DNA from 2 places in the Mesorhizobium sp. B2-9-1 genome. Region 2 is predicted to be linked to the other one. Evidence: predicted binding sites of a transcription regulator. Region 2 holds the regulator's gene; the other holds the start of a gene.
The links. The regulator PhoB, encoded in region 2, activates phosphate uptake and scavenging genes when phosphate is short. The targets are predictions, from matches to a motif close to TGTCATNNANCTGTCAT.
Positions count from the first base shown of each region.

Region 1: the regulator PhoB is predicted to act here: its motif matches at 9,170-9,186, upstream of FJW05_RS22145 (acid phosphatase).

Region 1 is NZ_VFTP01000016.1:28,634-39,097, reverse strand. Features, by position in the region: gene FJW05_RS22205 (DUF4396 domain-containing protein) at 274-2,130, opposite strand; gene FJW05_RS22195 (DUF2127 domain-containing protein) at 2,452-2,892, opposite strand; gene FJW05_RS22190 (phosphatase PAP2 family protein) at 2,974-3,516, shown strand; gene FJW05_RS22185 (hypothetical protein) at 4,042-4,236, shown strand; gene FJW05_RS22180 (hypothetical protein) at 4,444-4,590, shown strand; gene FJW05_RS22175 (hypothetical protein) at 5,128-5,343, shown strand; gene FJW05_RS22170 (helix-turn-helix domain-containing protein) at 5,391-5,807, opposite strand; gene FJW05_RS22165 (NmrA family NAD(P)-binding protein) at 5,906-6,793, shown strand; gene FJW05_RS22160 (dihydrofolate reductase family protein) at 6,809-7,396, shown strand; gene FJW05_RS22155 (hypothetical protein) at 7,449-7,700, opposite strand; gene FJW05_RS22150 (cytochrome c peroxidase) at 7,820-9,124, opposite strand; gene FJW05_RS22145 (acid phosphatase) at 9,329-10,464, shown strand, end outside.
Region 2 is NZ_VFTP01000006.1:193,579-204,042, forward strand. Features, by position in the region: gene FJW05_RS14460 (sensor histidine kinase) at 1-630, shown strand, start outside; gene FJW05_RS27445 (hypothetical protein) at 849-1,019, shown strand; gene FJW05_RS14465 (YMGG-like glycine zipper-containing protein) at 1,276-1,521, shown strand; gene FJW05_RS14470 (CHASE domain-containing protein) at 1,600-3,243, opposite strand; gene FJW05_RS14475 (ATP-binding cassette domain-containing protein) at 3,376-4,176, opposite strand; gene FJW05_RS14480 (sugar ABC transporter permease) at 4,193-5,545, opposite strand; gene xylF (D-xylose ABC transporter substrate-binding protein) at 5,778-6,818, opposite strand; gene FJW05_RS14490 (ROK family protein) at 7,087-8,331, shown strand; gene phoB (phosphate regulon transcriptional regulator PhoB) at 8,654-9,343, opposite strand; gene phoU (phosphate signaling complex protein PhoU) at 9,360-10,067, opposite strand; gene pstB (phosphate ABC transporter ATP-binding protein PstB) at 10,088-10,464, opposite strand, start outside.

The sequences.
Region 1 (10,464 bases), on a different contig from region 2:
GACAAAGTTGGTTAACCAATCCCTCCACCAATCGCCGATTTGGCGATGGTCCATACGAAAAAAGAGCCCTCCACGGTCTATGCCACGGTAAAAATGCTCTTCCTCACCCGCTTTGCTGCCCGTTTTTCCGGCCTCTGTCAAGAAAACGTGAAGGCTGGAACCGCAGCATCTCCAGCCGGCTAGAGGCCGATTGGGGTCAAAATGCGACGGTCTGAAGAATTGCGGAACAAGCCGGTCGCAAAACCTGTGGCCGACCGACGGGTCCGGTCTTCATCAACGAACGTCGATGACGACCATCAGACCGCCGCCGCCCTTCTCCTCGGCATTGTTATTCGTGGTGTGATGCGGGATGTGGCAGTGAATCAGCCACTTGCCCGGACGCCTCGCTGTCCAGACGACGTCATATCGCTGGCCCGGTCCGACATTGACGGTATCGGCAAGGAAACGTGCGGTGGCGGGAACCGTCTCGCCGTCGCGGGCGACCACTTCGAACGGGCCGCCATGGATGTGCATCGGGTGTATGAAGCCGTTGTTGGTGCCGATGAAGCGGACCTTTAGCGTCTCGCCGACCTTCATATGGATCGTATCGGTCGACGGATAGGCCTTGCCATTGATGGTGAAGAAGTTCGGCATGCCGCCATCCATCGGCATCGATGGATAGGTCAGGCCTTCCCGGACCAGCCATTCCTGCAGCTCGATGACATAGTCGTGGTCGGCGGCGACCTCGTCGGCGGGATTGGCGGGATCGATGATCAGCGCGCCATAGAGGCCGAGTGCCTGGGTGCGGTCGGGCTTGGCGTGCGGATGATAGAAGTAAGTGCCGTGCTGGGTGGCGGTAAACTCGTAGGAATAGGTCTGCCCGGGCTCGATCGGCGCCTGGGTGATCTCGGCCGGCCCGTCCATCTGATTGGGCAGGATCAGGCCATGCCAATGCACCGTTGTTTCCTCCGGCAAGGCGTTGGTGACGTTGATGCGCACCCGGTCGCCCTGACGGATATGGATGCGCGGGCCTGGAATCTGACCGTTATAGGCATAGGCGTCGACCGTCACGTCCGGCAGGATGTGCCAGCGGATCACCGACGGTCTCAGCTCGAACACCTTCACGCCGTTTTCCATGCGGAACGGCAGGTCTTGGTCGCCCTTCGCAGCCAGACCGTAAGACGCGCTCACCAGCCGAGGATCGGCCGCCGCCATGTCGCGCATGGCATCGGCCGGCGTGTCACGGTCCATGATCATGCCCTGCGGCATGATCACTCCGCCGACGTCGCGGGCCGAGAGCCTGAGGTTCAGCCAGTTCGCAGGCGCGCCCATGCCGATCGCCAGGGCGAGCGCAGACACCGTACCGAGTGCCGCGATTTGCGGTGTGGTCGCATCCGAGCGCATGTGATGGCCGGCGGCGCGCTGTTCGCCCGCCGGTTCGTGGCCCTGTCGGGCATGGCCGTGCCCGCTCGCTTCGGCCGGTTGCGGGCGCTCGGTCATCAGCCCGTGCTTGAGACCACGCGCGACCAGCCAGACATTGGCGGGATAGGCCAGCGTGAAGCCGGCGATGACGCCCAGCGACATCACGCCCCAGAACAGAAGTTCGGTGGGCTCCATGGCGCGCATGTCGCGGCCCATCATCAGGAAGCTCATGACCGGCGCCATGCCGGCCATCATGAAGTTCATGGAAATGAACTCGGGCAGGAAGCTCTTCTTCACATTCTCCCAATAGCTGCCGCCCATCATCGATTTCATGAACAGCGATTGGAAGATGAACAGCCCGAAGGCAAAGCCGGCGAGATATTCGACGATGAGGTCGAGCCACATCGGCAGGCCGAGGGTGGCGGTGACGACCGCGGCAAGGATGATCCCGGTGGCGTCGCCGGCGACACAGTGGATGGTCGAGCCGACGCCCTGCTTCCAAAGGGGCTTTGTGAAAGCCTCATGCTCGCCGGGGCGCGGTTCCTTGTCGGCCAGCACATAAAGCAGCAGACCGAGCGGGCCCATATAGAGCGTCACCAGGATGAAGCCCCATTTCATCACCACCGGCTCGGGATTGTTGCGGTATTGGTCGAAGCCGACATAGAGCGTCGAAGCGGCCGCGAGCACGAACCAGGCAACGAGGAAATAATCGATCGGTTGGATGAGCATGACGCGGCCTCTGCTCGATGAAACGGCTGGTTGCATCCCCCGCGGAGCAACGCGGCCGGGGCCACTACGATCCATCTTGCGGAATTTGCGGCCCCAGCCTTCGATCGAGCTTGACCTTCCAGCAACTGGAACCCTTAGCGTCGCCGCGAACCCTGGCGGGCCTCCCAATCGAGATCGAGGAGCGGAAAATCTGCTCGGCAAGCGCCAGGGCGTCGCCGATCCGGCAAAAATGCCGGCGGAGCATCTCCTGCACCTCATTCTGCAGGACTGCACGAACTGCCATTCGAAGTTCCGGCGGAAGTCGAATGAGGCCGGACGCGATCAGGGCGTGATATGGTGGCGCACCGTCTTCCACTCCTGCCAGATCAGCCACATGACGACCGCATCGAAAATCGTCAGCACGAGCAGGCCAGGCGAATGCGTATAGGAGTATCGATAGATCTGATAGGCCATGAAGGCGCCGAGCGCCACCAGCGAGGCCGGGTAGGACCACAGCTTGCCGCGCAGCAGGCCGACGACCAGCAGAAGCTTAATCAGCCCGTGGCTGAGCAGGTAGAAGGCGTAGAATTCCTTGCTCGCGACAGAGAATTCGGCGGCCGTCCGCGACAGGTAACTGGCAATGAAGTCGTTGGGATCCTCGATCAGTTCCTCCTGGGTTAAAATGTTGACCCAGGAAGCGATGGTTTCGGTGGTGACGAGGTAAAGCAGGATGCCGCCGACGCACTCGATCAAGGCGTGGGCACCTTTTAGCCATACGCTCACCTCAAAGAGCTGGTGAATGCGATGTTCGTCGGCAGGTTTCAACGATCGACCCCACGTCAGGCCAGGGAAATCAGACAAAGAATGGACGCTTCTCTCACGCACTGGATCAACTCCGCCGCCGGCATCAGCCCGCTTCTTGATAGGGCAATGATCACCATCTCACAAATCGGCGTGCCGCTGATGGTGATTGCGGTGGCCCTGCAATGGTGGTCGAGGACCGACCGCACCCATGTGCGCCATGCCTGCTTGTCCGCCGGCCTTTCCTTTCTGCTGGGGCTCGCGATCAACCAGGCGATCCTGTTGTTCATCCACCGGATCAGGCCTTACGACGCTAGCGTCACGCATCTTCTGATCGCGCCCAGCGCCGACTGGTCGTTCCCGTCCGACCACGCGACCGCCAGCATGACCGTCGTCGCAGCCTTCGCCTTGCAGACGCTGCCGCGCCGCACTCTGGTGCTGTTCGTGCTTGCGTTCGTCATCTGCTGGTCCAGGATCTTCATCGGAACGCATTATGTCAGCGACGTGATCGGCGGCGCCGCCATCGCCGCCATCGCTGCGCTGGCGGTCCGGCTGGCCTATAAGGAGAATTCGCGGCTCGACGCCTTCGCCACAAGGCTCCTCTGAACGCGCCGCCAAGGCGCCCGACTGCGGAACGGGATGATGGGACGGCGCATCACAAAAGTGACGCCTGGCGTCGCAACCGCGCGAACTCCTCCGGGATCGCCAGGCGCTCGCCCCAGCTTGGTCAGGCCTTGGTGCTCGTTCACTTGCTGCCTTGCTGTACTGCGCCCGGCACGATTAGCGCTCCCTGGTCCGGCCCCGAACATTTGAAGCCGATAAAAAACAGGGCGACGATGAGAACGCAGATTACCAGCACCGTGACGAGGGTCCTTCCAGGGTTTTCGGCTGGCGGTCTGTCTTCCATGGCAATTAGCCTTGCAATCTAAACTCGGCGACAACGCCAGGGTTCCCACGCCTCACCGGCGTCAAGGCCGACGCTTCGCCGAAATTCTTGCAGAGGCGGCTCCGAGCCCGCGGCGCGCATCACAAAAATGACGCGCTCGCTCCGCTATATGCTAGGCTGGATGCGCTAAAGCAGGGTTCATCGTTATGGATGCCAGTGAATTGCAGGCCATAGGCGATACGCTGATGCGGGTCGTCACCCCCGATATGAAACCGAAAGACCTGCTCAAGGCGGTGCGAAAACTGCACCCGGACGCCAAGAAGAGGGATATTGCCCGCGCGGCCTTCCACGCCATTATCGCCAACGCCGACCAGGATCCCGGCAAGTCGCGCAACCTTCAGGCCTTCGCGCTTGCCGAGCGTACCCAGCAATCGGAATAAATTGCCGCGAATTGTAGTGCTCGGCTTGCCGGAAACTTAATAAGCGATCTCTAATTTAATGGTTCAGCCGGCAGCTGGAGCAATTCCAGGAAAAGTGTGTCACGGTTTTCCGTCCGGAATTGCGAGCACCGGAAGCGCAGGGAACCGCCGTTTGCAGGCCGGCATCACCTGAATATCAACGCACCCTGGCCCCACCGGTAATGAGCCATGACCAAGAACCTCGGCAATGCCAAACCCAGCGCTCCTGCCAAGCAGATGAACCCCTCGCTGTTCGGCAAGGCCGCGCCGGCATTGTTTCCGCTGGTCGTCGCGGCGCTTGGCTATCTCGTCGGCCGGCATTTCTTCGGCTTTTGACGCGGCCGGCGTCCGGCACGCTGTTTCCAGTCGGTCCAAGTGCAATTGTCGTCTCGACCATCCTCCTTGCAGCTTTGGTCCTAGGGCCTAGGTCGTTCTTGTCCTTGGCCGGGCCCAAGCGCATGCTGGTGGCAGCCGGCGGCCTCGCAAACTCCGGTCAGGCCCGGCCGCCGAACCCAGTATCACCCCCCAAAGGCTGCCGGGCCGCCGCCATGCGGCGAATTCTTCCGCGCTCGCGCACGCCAACTGCGGCGCGGTGTAATCTGCGGTACCGCTCGGACGCTTTCGAATTCCGTTGCTTCATCGTCTCGCAGACCGAACGCCATATCGAAGTCGAATTCGGCTGCACCTGGGCGTAATGGCATGCCTTCGCCGCCATGCTCGTTTTTATTCGTGAAACGTCGCAAATATATCGAATAACGGCGGGTGCTCTTGCACTAAAGACCAATAAGCCACGCTTTTCGGCAATTCCAGACGCGTTAGATGTATTGTGGGTCGGAGATAGGCAGTTCTTCGAATGAAGAGCAGGAGCTGTATATGGTAACGAGCGAGCCAGACAGTGTCCGCGTAAAAACCGTCAATGGCCAATGGATCGTGCGCGTCGTCGACGGCGGCAGGCTGACGCAGCAAGTATTCGACATTCACGCGCAGGCCGAGACCTTCGCCGAGGAGGAGCGGCTGCGACTGGGGCTGCCGGGCGAGCCGCCGGCCGAAGAGCCGGTCGGACCGCTCCCACACGGGCGGGCTCGCTGACGGCGAGGGGTAGCCGGACCACGCCAATCGCCGAGGTCGGAACAGACCTATCCCTGGTGCTCGGCTCTGAGCCTCTCTTTCATCCGTTCAAGCGCCGGCTGACCGCCGGCCGCCAGATCGTTGGCGACCCGGGCCAGCTTATCGTCGGCCTTGCGGTATTTGCTGCCCCAGGCGCCGAGCGTTGCCAGCACCGGCAAAAGGTCGATGCCGGCCTCGGTCAGCCGGTAGATCGCCTTCAGTCCGTGGCTCGGGTCGTCGCTGCGGGTGAGGACGCCTTCGTCGACCAGCGTCTGCAGCCGCTCGGCCAGCGTGCGCGACGAGATGCCTTCGTCGGATTGCAGGAATTCGCGAAAATGCTTTTTCCCGGCGAAGGCCAGGTCGCGAATGATGAGCAGCGTCCAGCGGTCGCCGAGCAGTTCGAGCGAGAGACTGATCGGGCAGCCGGATCGTTCCTTGGTCGACATCAGTATGGTTCCATTTTTAAATCACTTTACTATTGACATCGTTCTTGCTTTGCGTCAAATGGTTCCAGAAGTAAATCATTTGATGAGAGGAGATCGATATGAACCGACAAGTCAAGCGTACCATGGTGGTCGTCGGCGCAACCAGCGAAGTGGGCGCCGAGGTCTCGGCCAGACTGACCGGGGCAGGGCATGAGGTGCGCGGCATCGCCCGTAGCCTCGGCGTCGCACTCGACGATCAGGCGGCGCTCGACGCCGCCTTCTCGGGTGCCGACAGCGCTTACGTGATGATCCCCTTCGATGTCACCGCGCCCGATCTGCATCGTTTTGAGGACGAGGTCGGCGCACGGCTGGCATCCTCCATCGCCCAGGCGGGCCTGCGCCGGATCGTGCTGCTCAGCGGCCTCAATGCCCATCTCAGAATGGGTACCTCGCTTGGCGCCGCGCTGATGGAAAAGCGGCTTGCCGCGCTGGGCCTGGAGGAACTCGTCTATCTGCGCGCCTCCTTCTTCATGGAGAATTTCATCAAGGGCATGGGCTTCGTCGAGCAGGCGGCGTCCGGCGTCTTCGCCTCGCCCTTCCGCGGCGACCTGCCGATGCCGCTGATTGCCGCCAAGGACGTTGGCGAACGCGCCGCCGCTCTATTGAGTACCGAACACTTTCCGATCCAGCGCGTTGTCGAATTGCACGGCGGTGGCTCCTACACGCTCGAAGAGGCCACCGCGATCCTGGGCGGGGCGATCGGCAAGGAGGTCGTGTACCATGAAGCGTCGTTCGCCGACGCGCGGGCCGGTATGGTCGCCAATGGCATGTCGGCGAGTTTTGCCGATGCGCTGGGCGAGACGGCGGCAAGCTTCAACAGAGGCGAGCGCTGGGCGCTGGAAGCACCCTCAGCCGAAAATGCCACCCCGACCGGCTTCGAAGCCTGGGCGCAGGCTTTCGCCCGTTCGCCCGCCGCGGCCCGAGCCTTCACAGGCAGCAATTCCTGACAAGGGAGACCGGACATGAGAAAGCTCATCCTGCAGATGCAGATGTCGGTCGACGGTTTTGTCGGCGCCGACGAGGACCATCGCTGGCAGCTTTGGGAATGGGGCGACGACAGCGCCTGGGACGAGGAGCTCAAGCGGGACTTCAACGCCATTTTCGAGACCATCGACACCATCCTGTTGAGCCGCAAGATGGCTGAGGAGGGCTATCTGACCCATTGGGGCAATGCGGCGAGGAAATATCCGAAGGACCGCTTCTTTGCCTTCGCCCAGCGCATCATCGAGGCCGAAAAGGTGGTGGCGAGCGATAAGCTCGGGGCCTCGCGCTGGGAACGAACGCGCATCGTGAGCGGCGACCTGCCGCGTGAGGTCAACGTGCTCAAGCAAGGCGAGGGCGGCGACATCGCCGTGTTCGGCGGCGCCGGCTTCGCCTCGGCGCTGATCGCCGCCGGCCTTATCGACGAGTTCCAGCTCTTCATCAATCCGGCCGTTCTGGGCAGCGGCCGCCGCATATTCGACAAGGGCGGTTTTAGCAGGCTGAAGCTCCTCGGCTCGAAGCCCTATGCCTGCGGCATGGTCGTGAGTCGCTACGCGCCGGTGCAATGAGAGGCAGCAACCAAGGGCGCACCGCCTTGAATCAATCCGGCAGTGCGCCTTCTTAACTGTCTGCCTGGGTTTGCCTTTCCCGGATCGGCAGGCAACCGTCTCCGCTGACCAGCCGCAGGTGTACGGCCGGTCGGCTGGGCCGCGGCCAGGCTGCGTGGTCGTTGCCCACGGCGGCGAACCAACGGGCTTCGCGCGATGTCAGGCCGATAAGCACCCGGCCGGCATATTCGGCCGGCGCGCCGTTGCCCGCGTCGAACACCGCCCAGCTGCTCCCCGGCGGCTCCTGCACCGCGACGAACCTCATAGGAGACTCCATCTGTGAACAGACGGGCAATATAGCAGGCGCGACTTGGCGTTCCTATGACGTGGCTCACATTGGCACACATTTACGGTGGATAGCAGTCCGCTCCAACCGGAAGCGGGTCACTTGCTTCTGACGATTTGCCTTGGCGGCTTGTCCTGCTGCCCGGCCTGGTCGGCGTCGGTCAGCGTGCCGAGGAAGGCGACGATGTCGTCGATCTCGGCGTCGGTCAGCGCCGGCTTGTCGTCGGGCTTTTTGCCGTTGAAGGGCGGGTCTGTGTTGAGGTTTCCCCAGTAAGCCTTTGGCAGATCGTCGAATTTGTCGACCGTGCCGTTCGTCTTCTTCGAATACCAGCGCCCGGGATCCGTATCGCGGCTGGCATAGAAGGCGACCGCGTCGCGCAGCGTGTGAAAATAGCCGTTGTGGAAGAAGCTTTTCCGCAAGGCAACGTTGCGCAGCGTCGGCGTCTTGAACAGGCCGCAATATTCGGCGCGGTCCTTGAGATCGGTGCGCAGCGGACCGCACAGGCCGAGATCGACATAATTGGGATCGGCGTTGGCCGCAATCGCCGGGTTGCGCGGCACGGCGATCGCGATCAGGCCGTAATCGGTGAATTGCGGCGGCTCGCCGTCATTGGCGGGTTCGCTGAGATGGCAGCTCGCGCAATTGCCCTTCGCAGCGTCCTCGAACAGCATGCGGCCGCGCAATTCCTGCGCGGAAAGCTGCGCCTTGCCGGCGAGGAAGGCGTCGTAGCGGCTGGAATAGGGATAAAAATCGGCGCTGCTCTGCTCGAAGGTGCCGAGCGCTTCCACAGCGGCGTCGAAGGCGTCTTGCGGATGGTCGAAGACATCGGCGCCGAAGGCCGCCTTGAAGGCGCCGGCATAGGGAGCCTTGCGCAGGCTGGCGGCCACCTGGGCCGCGTCCTTGTTGCCCATCTCGAAGGACGACAGCAGCGGGATGCTTGCCTGGTCCTTGCCGTGGTCGGCGCGACCGTCCCAGGTCAGGCCCCCGGTCGGGCCATTGTCGACACTTTCGTCGCCTTCGTCCTCGGAGTCATAGAAATGCTCGGTGAAGGCGGGCGCCGCCTGCAGGTAGCGCAGCGACGGCACGGCGCGAACGCCGGGCTGATCAAGATTGGCTCCGCCCATTTCGACCGGCGCCGCCGAGGCCGGCCCGAAAGCGTGGTTGGGATCGTGGCAGGATGAGCAGGCCTGCTTGCCCGAGGCCGAGAGCGAAGGGTCGAAGAACATCTGCCTGCCGAGCGCCGTCAGCGCCTCGGCGCGGGCGAAGGCTTCCTGGCGCGTCATCGGGCCGGGATGGACACCGGATCGCTCCTCGGTGTTGGCGGGCGCGGTGGAGGCGACGATCGTGGCCGCTGCAATGGCGATTGCGTGATTTTTCCGACGTCCCATCGTCTTCGGCGACATCCCTGATTTCTTCGCCCGGTTTCTTTGGCGGCGTAAGGATCGAGTGCAACGGATTGATGACCGGTCTTCCCGCTCACGAAACCGTGTTCGGCCGGGGCGGAACTGTCACAAAGGTGACAAGGCGTCGAAGTAGCTGGGCATTGATGCAGTCGCGTTCCTGCATTGCCGTCCTCCAGCCATCCCCAAGCCACGAGGCATTTCCCAATGATCCGGTCCTTTCTCTCCCTTTGCCTCGCCTCGACGGCGCTGGCATCGCTCTCTGCCGCTGCCCAAGCGGCGCCTCCCGGTTACGACAAGATCGACACCGTCGTCGTCATCTACGCCGAGAACCGCAGCTTCGATAACCTTTATGGCGGCTTCCCCGGCGCCAACGGCCTGGCCAACGTTTCGCCCGACCAGGCGCGCCAGCTCGATCGCGACGGCAAGCCGCTTTCCGAACTGCCGCCGGCCTGGGGCGGACTGACCGGCAAGGGCGTCACGCCCGCGGTGACCGAAGCGCAGACCGCGCATCTGCCCAATGCCGTCTTCGCCATCGACGATCCCAAGGGCTTCAACGAAAACACCGGCGTCGTCACCCATGATCTCTGGCACCGCTTCTACCAGGAGCAGATGCAGATCGACGGCGGCCGGAACGACAAGTTCGTCGCCTGGGCTGATTCCGGCTCGTTGGTGATGGGTCATTATGACGGCTCCATCCTGCCGATGTGGAATATCGCCAAAAAATACGTGCTGGCGGACAATTTCTTCCAGGGCGCCTTTGGCGGCTCCTTCCTCAACCACTTCATGCTCGCCTGCGCCTGCGCGCCCTTCTATCCGAATGCCGACACCAGCCCGGCAAAGGGCCAGATCGCCGTCGTCGAGCCGGACGGCGTGACGCTGAAAGCAGCCGACAATGCGCCGCCCTCGGCCTTGGGCGGCGTGCCGAAATTCGTCAATGACGGCGCCATCACGCCCGACTTCTACGCCGTCAACACCATGCAGCCGCCATACCAGCCGAGCAACAACAAGCCGGCCGAAGGCGGTGACAAGGCGCTCGCCGATCCCGCGCAGCCGAACACGCTGCCGCCGCAGCACGAGATCACCATCGGCGATCTGCTGTCGCTCAAGGGCATTTCCTGGGCGTGGTATTCGGGCGCCTGGCAGGCGGCGCTCGACGGCAAGAACGCGACGCCCGTGCCGAACTTCCAGTTCCACCACCAGCCCTTCAACTATTTCGCGGCCTATGCGCCGGGCACGGCCGCGCGGGCCGAGCACATCAAGGATGGCGGGCTCGGCGGCACCGAGTTCATCAAGGCGATCGACGACGGCAAGCTGCCGGCGGTCTCTTTCTACAAGCCGCA
Region 2 (10,464 bases):
GAGACGACGGAGCAGAAACGCCGCGAGCAGACCCTGAAGACATTGCTGCGCGAAGTCAGCCATCGATCGAAAAATCTCCTCGCCATCATCCAGAGCATCGCCACGCAGACCGGGCGCTACACGGAGACGCTCGGCGAGTTCCTGGCGCGGTTTCGCGGCCGGCTGCAATCGCTCGCGTCTTCGCAGGATCTCGTCACATCCTCCAACTGGCGAGGAGCCGCGCTGCACGAGCTCGTATCCGGCCAGGTCGGCCGCTACAGCAGCGATCTGGCTCAAAGCCTGCGGTTCGCGGGCGAAAATCCTTACCTCAACCCTAACGCCGCCCTGCATATCGGTCTCGCCATGCATGAGCTGGCCGTCAACTCCGTGAGCTATGGCGCACTGTCGCGGCCGGACGGCCATGTCGAGGTCCGCGCCAGGCTCGAGGCCGAAGACGGAACCTCGCCCAACCTCTTGCTGACCTGGACGGAGGCGGTCGGCGACGCGACGCGCAATGAGAAGCGTTTCGGCAGCGTGGCGCTGGAACGCGTCGTGCCGATGTCGCTGAATGGCTCCGCAACGCTAGAAATCGGCAGAGACCGGATGGAATACCGTCTCACCGTCCCGCACGGGAATTTCGAGACGGATTGAGAGCGCCGCCGATGGCGTAAGAGCATTCCAGGCAAAGTGCGCAACGGTCAGGCGGCTTCGCCGTAGCCTTCCGTCCGTATTGCGTAAAAACGGAGACGGGAGCGCTTTGCCGGCGGAGGCCCTTAACCGGCTGTTCACCATAAAGTCCGATCCTGTGCTCCCGGCTGACGATGCGCCGGAAACCCATCCGCGCCCCGGCGCGACCTGGGGAGACCGAAATGATGGTTGCCGACATGAACAGGCTGGAGCAGGCCGCCCGCGTCTCGATGAGCGGCTTCCAGGATGCCGAGCTGCCGCCGGCGCCGCGGTCGTCGCATCTTTCGCTCCGCCTGGGCGCGATCGCGCTTCTGGCCGCCGTGGCGCTGACCGCGGCCTGGCAATTGTTCTGACCCCGCATGCGGCTTTGACCCTCAGCCACTGCGGATCCCGCGCTGGACGACTGTGACCGGATCGTCGGGAACATGCGGCCCGACGGCACTGAGTTCGCAATGCTGGAGGTGCCTGGCATACTTGTCGTGTCGAACGGCGAGCGCCCCGAAAAGACTACGTTAGGCAACAGTAAAATCGGGCAGGCAAACCACCTTTTTTCATGCTAAATGGTTGCTGGCACTGCCGAAAGTGAGGACAAAAGTGAGGAGCAATTCTATGCGGAAGATGATGATTGCCATGGTTGCCGTGGTCGCTGTCAGCGGCTGCACAACGACCGAGCAGGACGTCGTCGGCGGCGGCCTGATCGGCGCCGGCGTGGGCGGCTTGGTCGGCGGCAGCAAGGGTGCGCTGATCGGCGCGGCCGTCGGCGCCGGGTCGGGCCTTCTGGTTCGCAACCTGCGCAACGGCTATTGCCAGTATCGCGATCATCGCGGCCGGATCTACACGGCTCGCTGCAACTAGTTCAGCACGGGAAAGACCGGGGGCCGGCAGCCGGCCTCCGGTTTGTTTTGAATTCAAATTCAAACTCGCTGATTTACCTTACGCGGCCAGCGGAATCCTGATCTCCACCTTCAATCCGTCGGCGTGGTAGTCGCGCGCGATCGTGCCGCGCAATTCGCGCGTGACGTTGAGATCTATCAACTTGGTGCCGAAGCCGGTCTTGACTGGCGCTTCCAGTTCCTTCTGACCCGCCTCGCGCCAGTTCAGAACCAGCGTCCGCTGGCGGCCGCGGCCCTCGACTCTCCAGTCGACCTTGAGAGCCCAATTTCCCTTGGCCGAATTGATCGAACTGCCGGCCTCGCCATATTTCAGCGCGTTGGTGGCAAGTTCGTGGAAGGTCAGCCCGAGCGCCTGCGTCGTCGTCTCGTCCAGCAGCACTTCCGGCCCTGACAACACGCCGTCGGGAAGGTCCTTGCCGAACACCTGCCCGAGCTCGATGCGCAGCAGGTCGCCGAGATCGGCTTTCTGCCAGCGCGAACGCGTCAGCATGTCCTGCGATGCGGCCATGGCCTGCAGGCGCGCCGAGAACGATGCCGAAAACTCCTTCACGTCGGTGGCTTGCGAGGCCGTCTGCCGCGCGATCGCCAGCACGCGGGTGATCGAATTCTTGATGCGGTGCTTCATCTCCTGCAGGATCAGATCCTTTTCCAGCAGGCTCTTTTCGGTCGCCTCGTGCAGCGCCGATTTCGCCTCATAGGTGCGCTCCTGGTAGCGTGCCACCAACGCGATGGCACCGGCAAGCAGCAGGCCGAACAGTCCGAGCATCACCGGAATGGCGCGCGAGGACGGCGGTTCGAAGGCGCTTGTCGGCCTGAACAGCAAAGTCCACGGCTGGCCCGCCACGACGATATCGCGGCGTGCCAGAAACCTCGCGCCGATGCGTTCCGCCGGAGGAGCTTCCGACCGGAATAGCAAATTGCCGGCCTCGGGCTTGCCGTCATAGACCTCGACATTGACCGGCAGCAGCGGTGCGTGGCTGAGCGCGACCTGGAACAAGTCGTGCGCGCGGAAAGCGGCGTAGAGAAAGCCAGCGGTCGAGGAGCGGCTGGCATTGATGACGTCCGGCGCCGTTTCCACGTTCAGCCGCACGAAGACCAGGAACCCCGGAAAGGTCTGCTTCGCGCCCATGGCCTGGCCGAGTTGGATAAGGCCGCTGGCATGTTGCTGGTCGTCGGCCATGGCTTTCTCGATAGCCGTCCGCCGTGCCGGCTCGCTGAACATATCGAAGCCGATGAACGACTGGTTGGACGTATCGAGCGGCTCGAAAAGCACGATCGGCGTTCGCCATTGCTGCTCGCTGGTGGCCGGATAGATCGGATGCGCCGACCCATGATCGTGCAGGATGTCGCGTTCCACCGCCGCCTCGTCGCCGGTCTTGGCGAGCCTCAGGAAGCCGATGCCGCGCAGTCCGGCGAAATTGTCGTCGATGTCGAGCGCGCTGAAGAAGGCCTTGAATTCGCCGCGCGAGATGTCGCCGTTGCGGGCATCGAACAGCGCCTGCGTCGAACGCAGCAGCGACAGATGCAGGTCGACGCGGCTCTCGATGCGGTTGAGCGCGTCGTCGGCCGTGCCCTCGAACTTGATTCGCGCCGCTTCCTGCGTCGCGAAATAGGCGAACCCTGCCATGGTCAGGCTGATCAGCGCGACGGCGACAAAGGCAACGATCGGAAAGAGCTTCTTCAAATCAAGGATGCGGCCCGTGGACGGTCGACGATCTTTATGGGCAAGTCTCGGCGCCAACACAATGGCGCGGTCAAACCATCACCGCGGCTGGCACATCACGCAGCCGTTAATTAGCCGGCTACCAGTTCGACTTCATGCCGCGATCTTCAGCGCCCCCGGGCCCGGAATGGCGCCTGGCGGGCATCTGCCGAGGATGATCATGCCGAGCACCTCGTCCTGGGTGACGTCGCTCGTGCGCGCGGTGCCGACGACTTGGCCGTTCTTCATCACGCAGACCCGGTCGGCGAGCTCGAACACGTCGTGGATGTCGTGGCTGATCAGGAAGATGCCGATGCCGTCGGCCTTGAGCTGCTTGACCAGTTCGCCGACCTGCGCCGTCTCTTGCGGGCCGAGTGCCGCCGTCGGCTCGTCCATGATCAGGATACGGGCGTTGAACAGGATCGCGCGCGCGATCGCCACCGACTGCCGCTGTCCGCCCGACAGCTTGATCACCGGCTCCTTGAAGCGCTGGAAACGCGGATTGAGCCGGCCCATCACCTTGCGCGCCTCGGCTTCCATGGCGACGTCGTCGAGCGTGCCCCAACCCGTCATCAGCTCGCGGCCGAGGAAGAGATTGGCCGCGGCATCGACATTGTCGGCCAGCGCCAGCGTCTGATAGATCGTCTCGACGCCGTATTTCTTGGCGTCGCGCGGATTGGAGATCGAAGCCTCCTCGCCATTGATGAATATCTGTCCGCTGTCGCGCTTATAGGCGCCGGACAAGATCTTGATCAGCGTCGATTTGCCGGCGCCATTGTGGCCGAGCAGCGCCATCACTTCGCCGGGGAAAAGATCGACGGATGCGTCGTCGACGGCGCGGATGCCGCCGAAGGCGATCGAAACGTTGCGCATGTCGACCAGCGGAACGCCGGCGGGAGCGGATTTTTCAGCCATGGTCCTTCTCCTCCTATCAGACGCGCTTGCGGTAGAGGGTGTCGAGCCACACCGCGACGACCAGCACGGCGCCCACGACGATGCTCTGCAGCGGCGAATCGACGCCGAGCAGCACCATGCCGGATTGCAGCGACTGCATCAGCAAAGCGCCCAGCATGGCGCCGAGCACGGTTCCGGAACCGCCTGCGAGCGACGTGCCGCCGATGACCGCCGCGGCAATGACCAGCAGCTCATCCAGCGTCCCCAGCGCGTTTGTCGAGGAGTTCTGCCTGGCCGACGAGATCGCCGCCGCGATCGTCGCCAACACGCCCATGATCATGAACACCTTCATGGTGATCCAGCGCGTGTTGATGCCGGCAAGATTGGCGGCTTCCGGATTGCCGCCGATAGCAAAGACGTAGCGGCCGAAACGCGTGCGCTTGGTGACGAAGGTCATGATCAGGCCGACGGCGACCGCCATCAGGACCGGAATGGCGATGCCATGCGCGATGAACAGCCCGCCTTCGGGCACGGTGATGTTGTTGGCGGCGGCGTAGCGGTTCACGATGCCGACCGGCCACGGATAGGAATTGGCGAGCCACACCGCGCCCAGGATGACCGCGCAGGTGACCGTGGCAAGCAACGTCTCGGCCCAGACAGGACGCAGCGGGAAGCGGAAGCGCTTGCGCTGCACGCGGCCGTTGAAGTGCATGAAGATGACCGCCAGGCAGGCGACGATGCCGACGGCCCAGCTCCATTTGGCGCCGATCGAGCCCGCCGGGCCGCCGCCCATCAACTGGAATGTGGCGTCGAGCGGCGCAACGGTCTGGCCGCTGGTGACCCACCAGGCAGCGCCCCGCCATACCAGCAATCCGCCCAGCGTGACGATGAAGGCCGGCACTTCGAGATAGGCGATGACGAAGCCCTGGAAGGCGCCGATGATGAGGCCGAGCGCCAGGCCGATCAGCAACGCCAGAACCCAGATCCAGGGATTTCCCAGTTCAAGCCCGACGAAGCGAACCAGGAAATGCGCCTGGGCAAAGCCCATGACCATGCCGATCAGCCCTTCGGCCGACCCGACCGACAGGTCGATGTTGCGCATGACGATGACCAGCACCATGCCGGAGGCCATGATCGCCACGGCCGAAGACTGAACCGACAGGTTCCAGAGATTGCGCGGCGTCAGGAACGTGCGGCTGTCGAAGTCGAGCGGGTTGACGCCAAGCCGCAGGCTGGAAATCACATGCAGCCCGATCCAGATCAGGAGCAGCGCGCCGATCATGCCCAGCATGCGGGTGTCGAGCTCGGTCGCCTTCAGGAACCGGGCCACAGTGCCGAGTTCCGACGCGCGCGCGGTGTCCGCCGGTTGGGTAGACGTCGTGTCGGTCATGATTTCCTCCCGCCGGCTTGCCGTCTGGTGCGGATGCCGGAACTCAGCCTAGAAGCTACCCGCCCGAGGCAGAACGGCAAAATCTTTTGAGAAAACGCCGCGGCTTTAAAGCAATCCCAGGAAAAGTGCGTAGCGGTTTTCCGTCCGGGATTGCGGCAACAAAAACCAGGAGCGGTTCATTGAACCGCTCCTGGCCGCGGCGCAGGTATTTTTGATCGAAGGCCGGCAAGGCTCAGTTGCAGACCTTGACGCTGCCGGCAGGCACGCCAGCGCAGACCTCGTCCTTCTTGATCCAGCCGGCGTCGATGACGACGTTGAGATTGTCCTTGGTGATCGCGATCGGCGTCAGGAACAGCGACTTGACGGTGTTGCCGCCGGGCGTCGTGAAGTCCTTGGCGCCGGCGATGTCGCCCATCTTCTTGCCGTCGGCGAGTTGCGAGGCGATCTCGGCGGCGTTCTTGCCGAGCTCGCGCGCGTCTTTCCACACCGACACGGTCTGCGTGCCGAGCGCGATGCGGTTGAGCGCCGCGTGGTCGCCGTCCTGGCCCGAGACCGGAACGGTGCCGGCCAGCCCCTGCGCCGTCAGCGCCGCGACAACGCCGCCGGCGGTGCCGTCATTGGCAGCCACGACCGCGTCGACCTTGTTGTCGTTGGCGGTCAGGAACTGCTCCATGTTCTTCTGCGCGTTGGCCGGCAGCCAGCCGTCCGTATAGGCCTCGCCGACATTCTTGATCTTGCCGCTGTCGATCGCGTCCTTCAGGACTTCCATGGAGCCCGCGAACAGGAAGTCGGCGTTCGGATCGGAACCCGAGCCCTTGATGAAGACATAGTTGCCTTCCGGCTTGGCCTGGAACACCCCGCGGGCCTGCATGCGCCCGACTTCCTTGTTGTCGAAGGTCAGGTAGAACACGTCCTTGTTCTCGATCAGGCGGTCGTAGCCGACGACCGGGATTCCTTCATCGAGCGCCTTCTGCACCGCCGGGCCGATTGCCGAGGCATCCTGCGCCAGGATGATCAGCGCGTTGGCGCCCTGCGAGATCAGGCTTTCGACGTCGGTCAGCTGCTTGCCCGGATTGGACTGCGCGTCGGCCGAAATATACTTGTCGCCGGCGGCCTCGATGGCGGCCTTCATCGCTGCTTCGTCGGTCTTCCAGCGCTCTTCCTGGAAATTCGACCACGACACGCCGATCACCTTGTCCTTCGCCTCGGCTACGGACGCCAGCGTCAGCGACATGGCAACGCCCGCCAGAATGGCGGCTGCAAATTTCTTCATGATATCCTCCCTGCGCCCGTGCGGCGCGACCCAGACTGGCCCGAAGGCCGGCATAGAGGCTTTTTTTCGAGCCTCAAAAAAATAGTGGTCCAGCACAACGACGCTGTCAACCGAGATTCTGATGGGTTTTGATGGGCTCAGGCATTTTTTTCGGCATCCGCAATAAATAATGACATAGCCCCTGGCTTCTGCCACAATCCCTAGCGTGTCAGCGACAGGCCATGGCATTATCACAAGGCCGCGATGACCGGGGAGGACGTGCGAAACGATGTCGGTCGGAATCCGCCACGACGATTTGCGCCGGCGCAACCGCGCCATGGTGATTTCGGCGGTACGCCGCGCCGGTCAGCCATCACGAACCGAAATTGCCGCCACCACCGGTCTCAGCCACTCGACCATTTCGGCGATCTCCGCCGACCTGATCCAGGAGGGCATTCTCACCGAAAGCAAGGCCAGCGAGCCGACGGCGTTGAAACGCGGTCGGCCTCAGATCGGCCTGGCGCTGAACCCTGAAGCCGCCGCGGTGCTGACCGTGGTGTTGTCGCTGAACTTTCTGTCGGTCGCCGTGATCGATTATGCCGGTCAGGTTGTTGCCGAGGAGCAGCAGCGCCTGGACACGCTTGTCATGCCCCGCGACGAGCTGATCGGCGAATGCGTGGCGATCGTGCGGCGCCGGCTGCAGGATCCCGACCTCGACATTGGCAGCGTCGCCCGCATCGCCATGGGCATTCAGGGCATCACCGATTCTAATGCTCGCGCCATGCTCTGGTCGCCGATAACGCCGCTGACAGACATTCCTTTCGCCGACATCCTCGAGAAGGAATTCGGCATCTCCACCACCATGGAGAACGACTGCAACATGATGGCGGTGGCGCTGCAATGGCGCGACCCGGAGCGCTATCGCGACGACTTCATCGCCATCCTGTTGTCGCACGGCATCGGCATGGGTCTCGTGCTCAAGGGTGCGCTGTTCACTGGCACGCATTCCTCCGGCGGCGAGTTCGGCCACATGATTCACCGCCCGGGCGGGGCGCTTTGCCGCTGCGGCCGCCGCGGCTGCGTCGAGGCCTATGCCGGCAACTATGCGATCTGGCGCAGCGCCATGAAAATGAGCGAGGACGCCGAGCCGGTCGACGTCGGCGACGCCGACATGCGGGCCCTTGCCGCGAAGGCGCGCGAGAGGGACGGCCCCGAACGGGAGGCTTATCGCCGGGCCGGCGAAGCGCTTGGTTTCGGTCTCGGCAGCCTGTTCGCCCTCATCGATCCGGCGCCCGTCGCCATGGTCGGCGTCAGCGCGGCCGCCTTCGACCTGATCGAGCCGGCGCTGCGCGAGGCGATCGCCCAGACCGCCGGCGGCCAGCACTCGGAATCGATCTCCTTCGACACCGAGCCGAACGAGTTGCCGCTGATCCGCGAAGGCTGCGCCATGCGCGCGCTGACTTTCGTCGACCAGGAAATTTTCGCGCCGGGAGGCCAGGCGAGAGCGGGTGCCGCAGGCAAGAACGTGGCCTGAGGCAGCCTTGAAGAGGTCCGGGGACAGCAGCAGACGCTTGAAATTAGCGAAGGCCCCACAGCTTCGTCATTCCAGGGCGGAGCAGGAGCGAAGCTCCGTCGCGGAGACCCTGGAATCCATGCCGTTACCTCACGCGTCGAGCGCAGCGGTGCAAAATTCTGGACCGCCGCGGCGCGTCGACGTCACGGAATGGATCCTCGGGTCTGCGCTGCGTCGCTTCGCTCCTTGCTCCGCCCGTGGATGACGAGGCACAAGCGTCTCGGCTACTCACCAGCGTGGATGCTGGAAGTGCATGGCCCGTCAGGACTGCGGCGCCCTGGGCCTAATCTTCCCTGATCGCGTAACCCGCGCCGCGGATGGTGCGGATGACATCCGGCATGCGGCCGTTGTTGACGGCCTTGCGCAGGCGGCCGACATGGACGTCGACGGTGCGCTCGTCGATATAGATCGTCTCGCCCCAGACATTGTCGAGCAGCTGGCTACGCGAGAAAACCCGGCCGGGGTGGCGCATCATGAATTCGAGCAGGCGGAACTCGGTCGGGCCGAGCCTGATCTCGCTCTTCTTGCGGTAGACGCGATGCGATTCGCGGTCGAGCACGATGTCGCCGACCTTGAGCACGCTGGACAGCACCTCCGGCTTGGCGCGGCGCAGCAGCGCCTTGACGCGCGCCATGAACTCCGGCGTCGAGAACGGCTTGACCAGATAGTCGTCGGCGCCGGTCGAGAGGCCGCGAACACGGTCGCTTTCTTCGCCCCGCGCGGTCAGCATGATGATCGGCAGCCGCTCGGTCTCGGGCCGCATCCTGAGGCGCCGGCAGAGCTCGATGCCGGAAACTGCCGGCACCATCCAGTCGAGCACGAGCAGATCGGGAACGTTTTCCTGAAGGCGGATTTCGGCCTCGTCGCCGCGGGTCACCACTTCGACCTGGTAACCCTCGGATTCGAGATTGTAGCGGAGCAGCACCCCAAGCGGCTCCTCGTCCTCCACCACCATGATGCGTGGCGCGATCATTGGCAGATACCCTTCGTCAGGCCGCCGGCGCCGACATTGTCGTCTCGTCCTGCTTGGGACGATTCGCGGGCAATTGCGTGCCGGTCAGCACATAATAGGCGTTCTCGGCGATGTTGGTCACATGGTCGCCGATGCGCTCGAGATTCTTGGCGCAGAACAGAAGATGCGTGCAAGCGGTGATGTTGCGCGGGTCTTCCATCATGTAGGTCAGGAGCTCGCGGAAGACGGATGTGTATTTGACGTCGATGCGCTCGTCGTCGTTGCGAAGCTTGGCCAGCGCCGTGGCGTCGCCCACCGTATATTCCTGGATCACAGCCTGGACCTGGATCAGTACCAGCTGCGCCATGGAATCGATCGAATGCGTGAGATCGCGCGGCGCGGCGCTGACGCCGACCGAACCGACGCGCTTGGCGATGTTCTTGGCGAGATCGCCGATGCGTTCGAGGTCGCCCGCCATGCGGATCGAGCCGACCACGTTGCGCAGATCATCGGCCATCGGCTGGCGCTTGGCGATCAGCGTGATGGCGCGGTCGTCGAGCTCGCGCTGGCGCGCGTCCATGATGGCATCGTCGGAAACGACGCGCTGCGCCATGGCATTGTCGGTCTCGAGCAGGGCTCTGGTCGAAGCGCCGACCATCGAGCTGGCGAGATCGCCCATGTCGTTTATGAGCCGGCTGATCTGTCTCAGATCCTCGTCGAAAGAAGCGACGGTATGTTCGGCCATGATGATGTCCTCGTATGAGCTCAGCCGAAGCGGCCGGTGATGTAGTCCTGCGTGCGCTTTTCGCGGGGCGAGGTGAAGATCTTCTCGGTCCGGTCGAACTCCACCAGCTCGCCCAGATACATGAACGCCGTCTGCCGCGACACGCGCGCCGCCTGCTGCATGTTGTGGGTGACGATGACGATCGTGTAGTCGGCCTGCAACTCGTCGATCAATTCCTCGATCTTGGCGGTCGACAGCGGATCGAGCGCCGAGGCCGGCTCGTCGAGCAGGATGACCTCCGGCTTCACCGCCACGGTACGGGCGATGCACAGGCGCTGCTGCTGGCCGCCCGAGAGGCTGAGGCCGCTGGCGTTGAGCTTGTCCTTGACCTCGTTCCAGAGTGCGGCGCGCTTCAGCG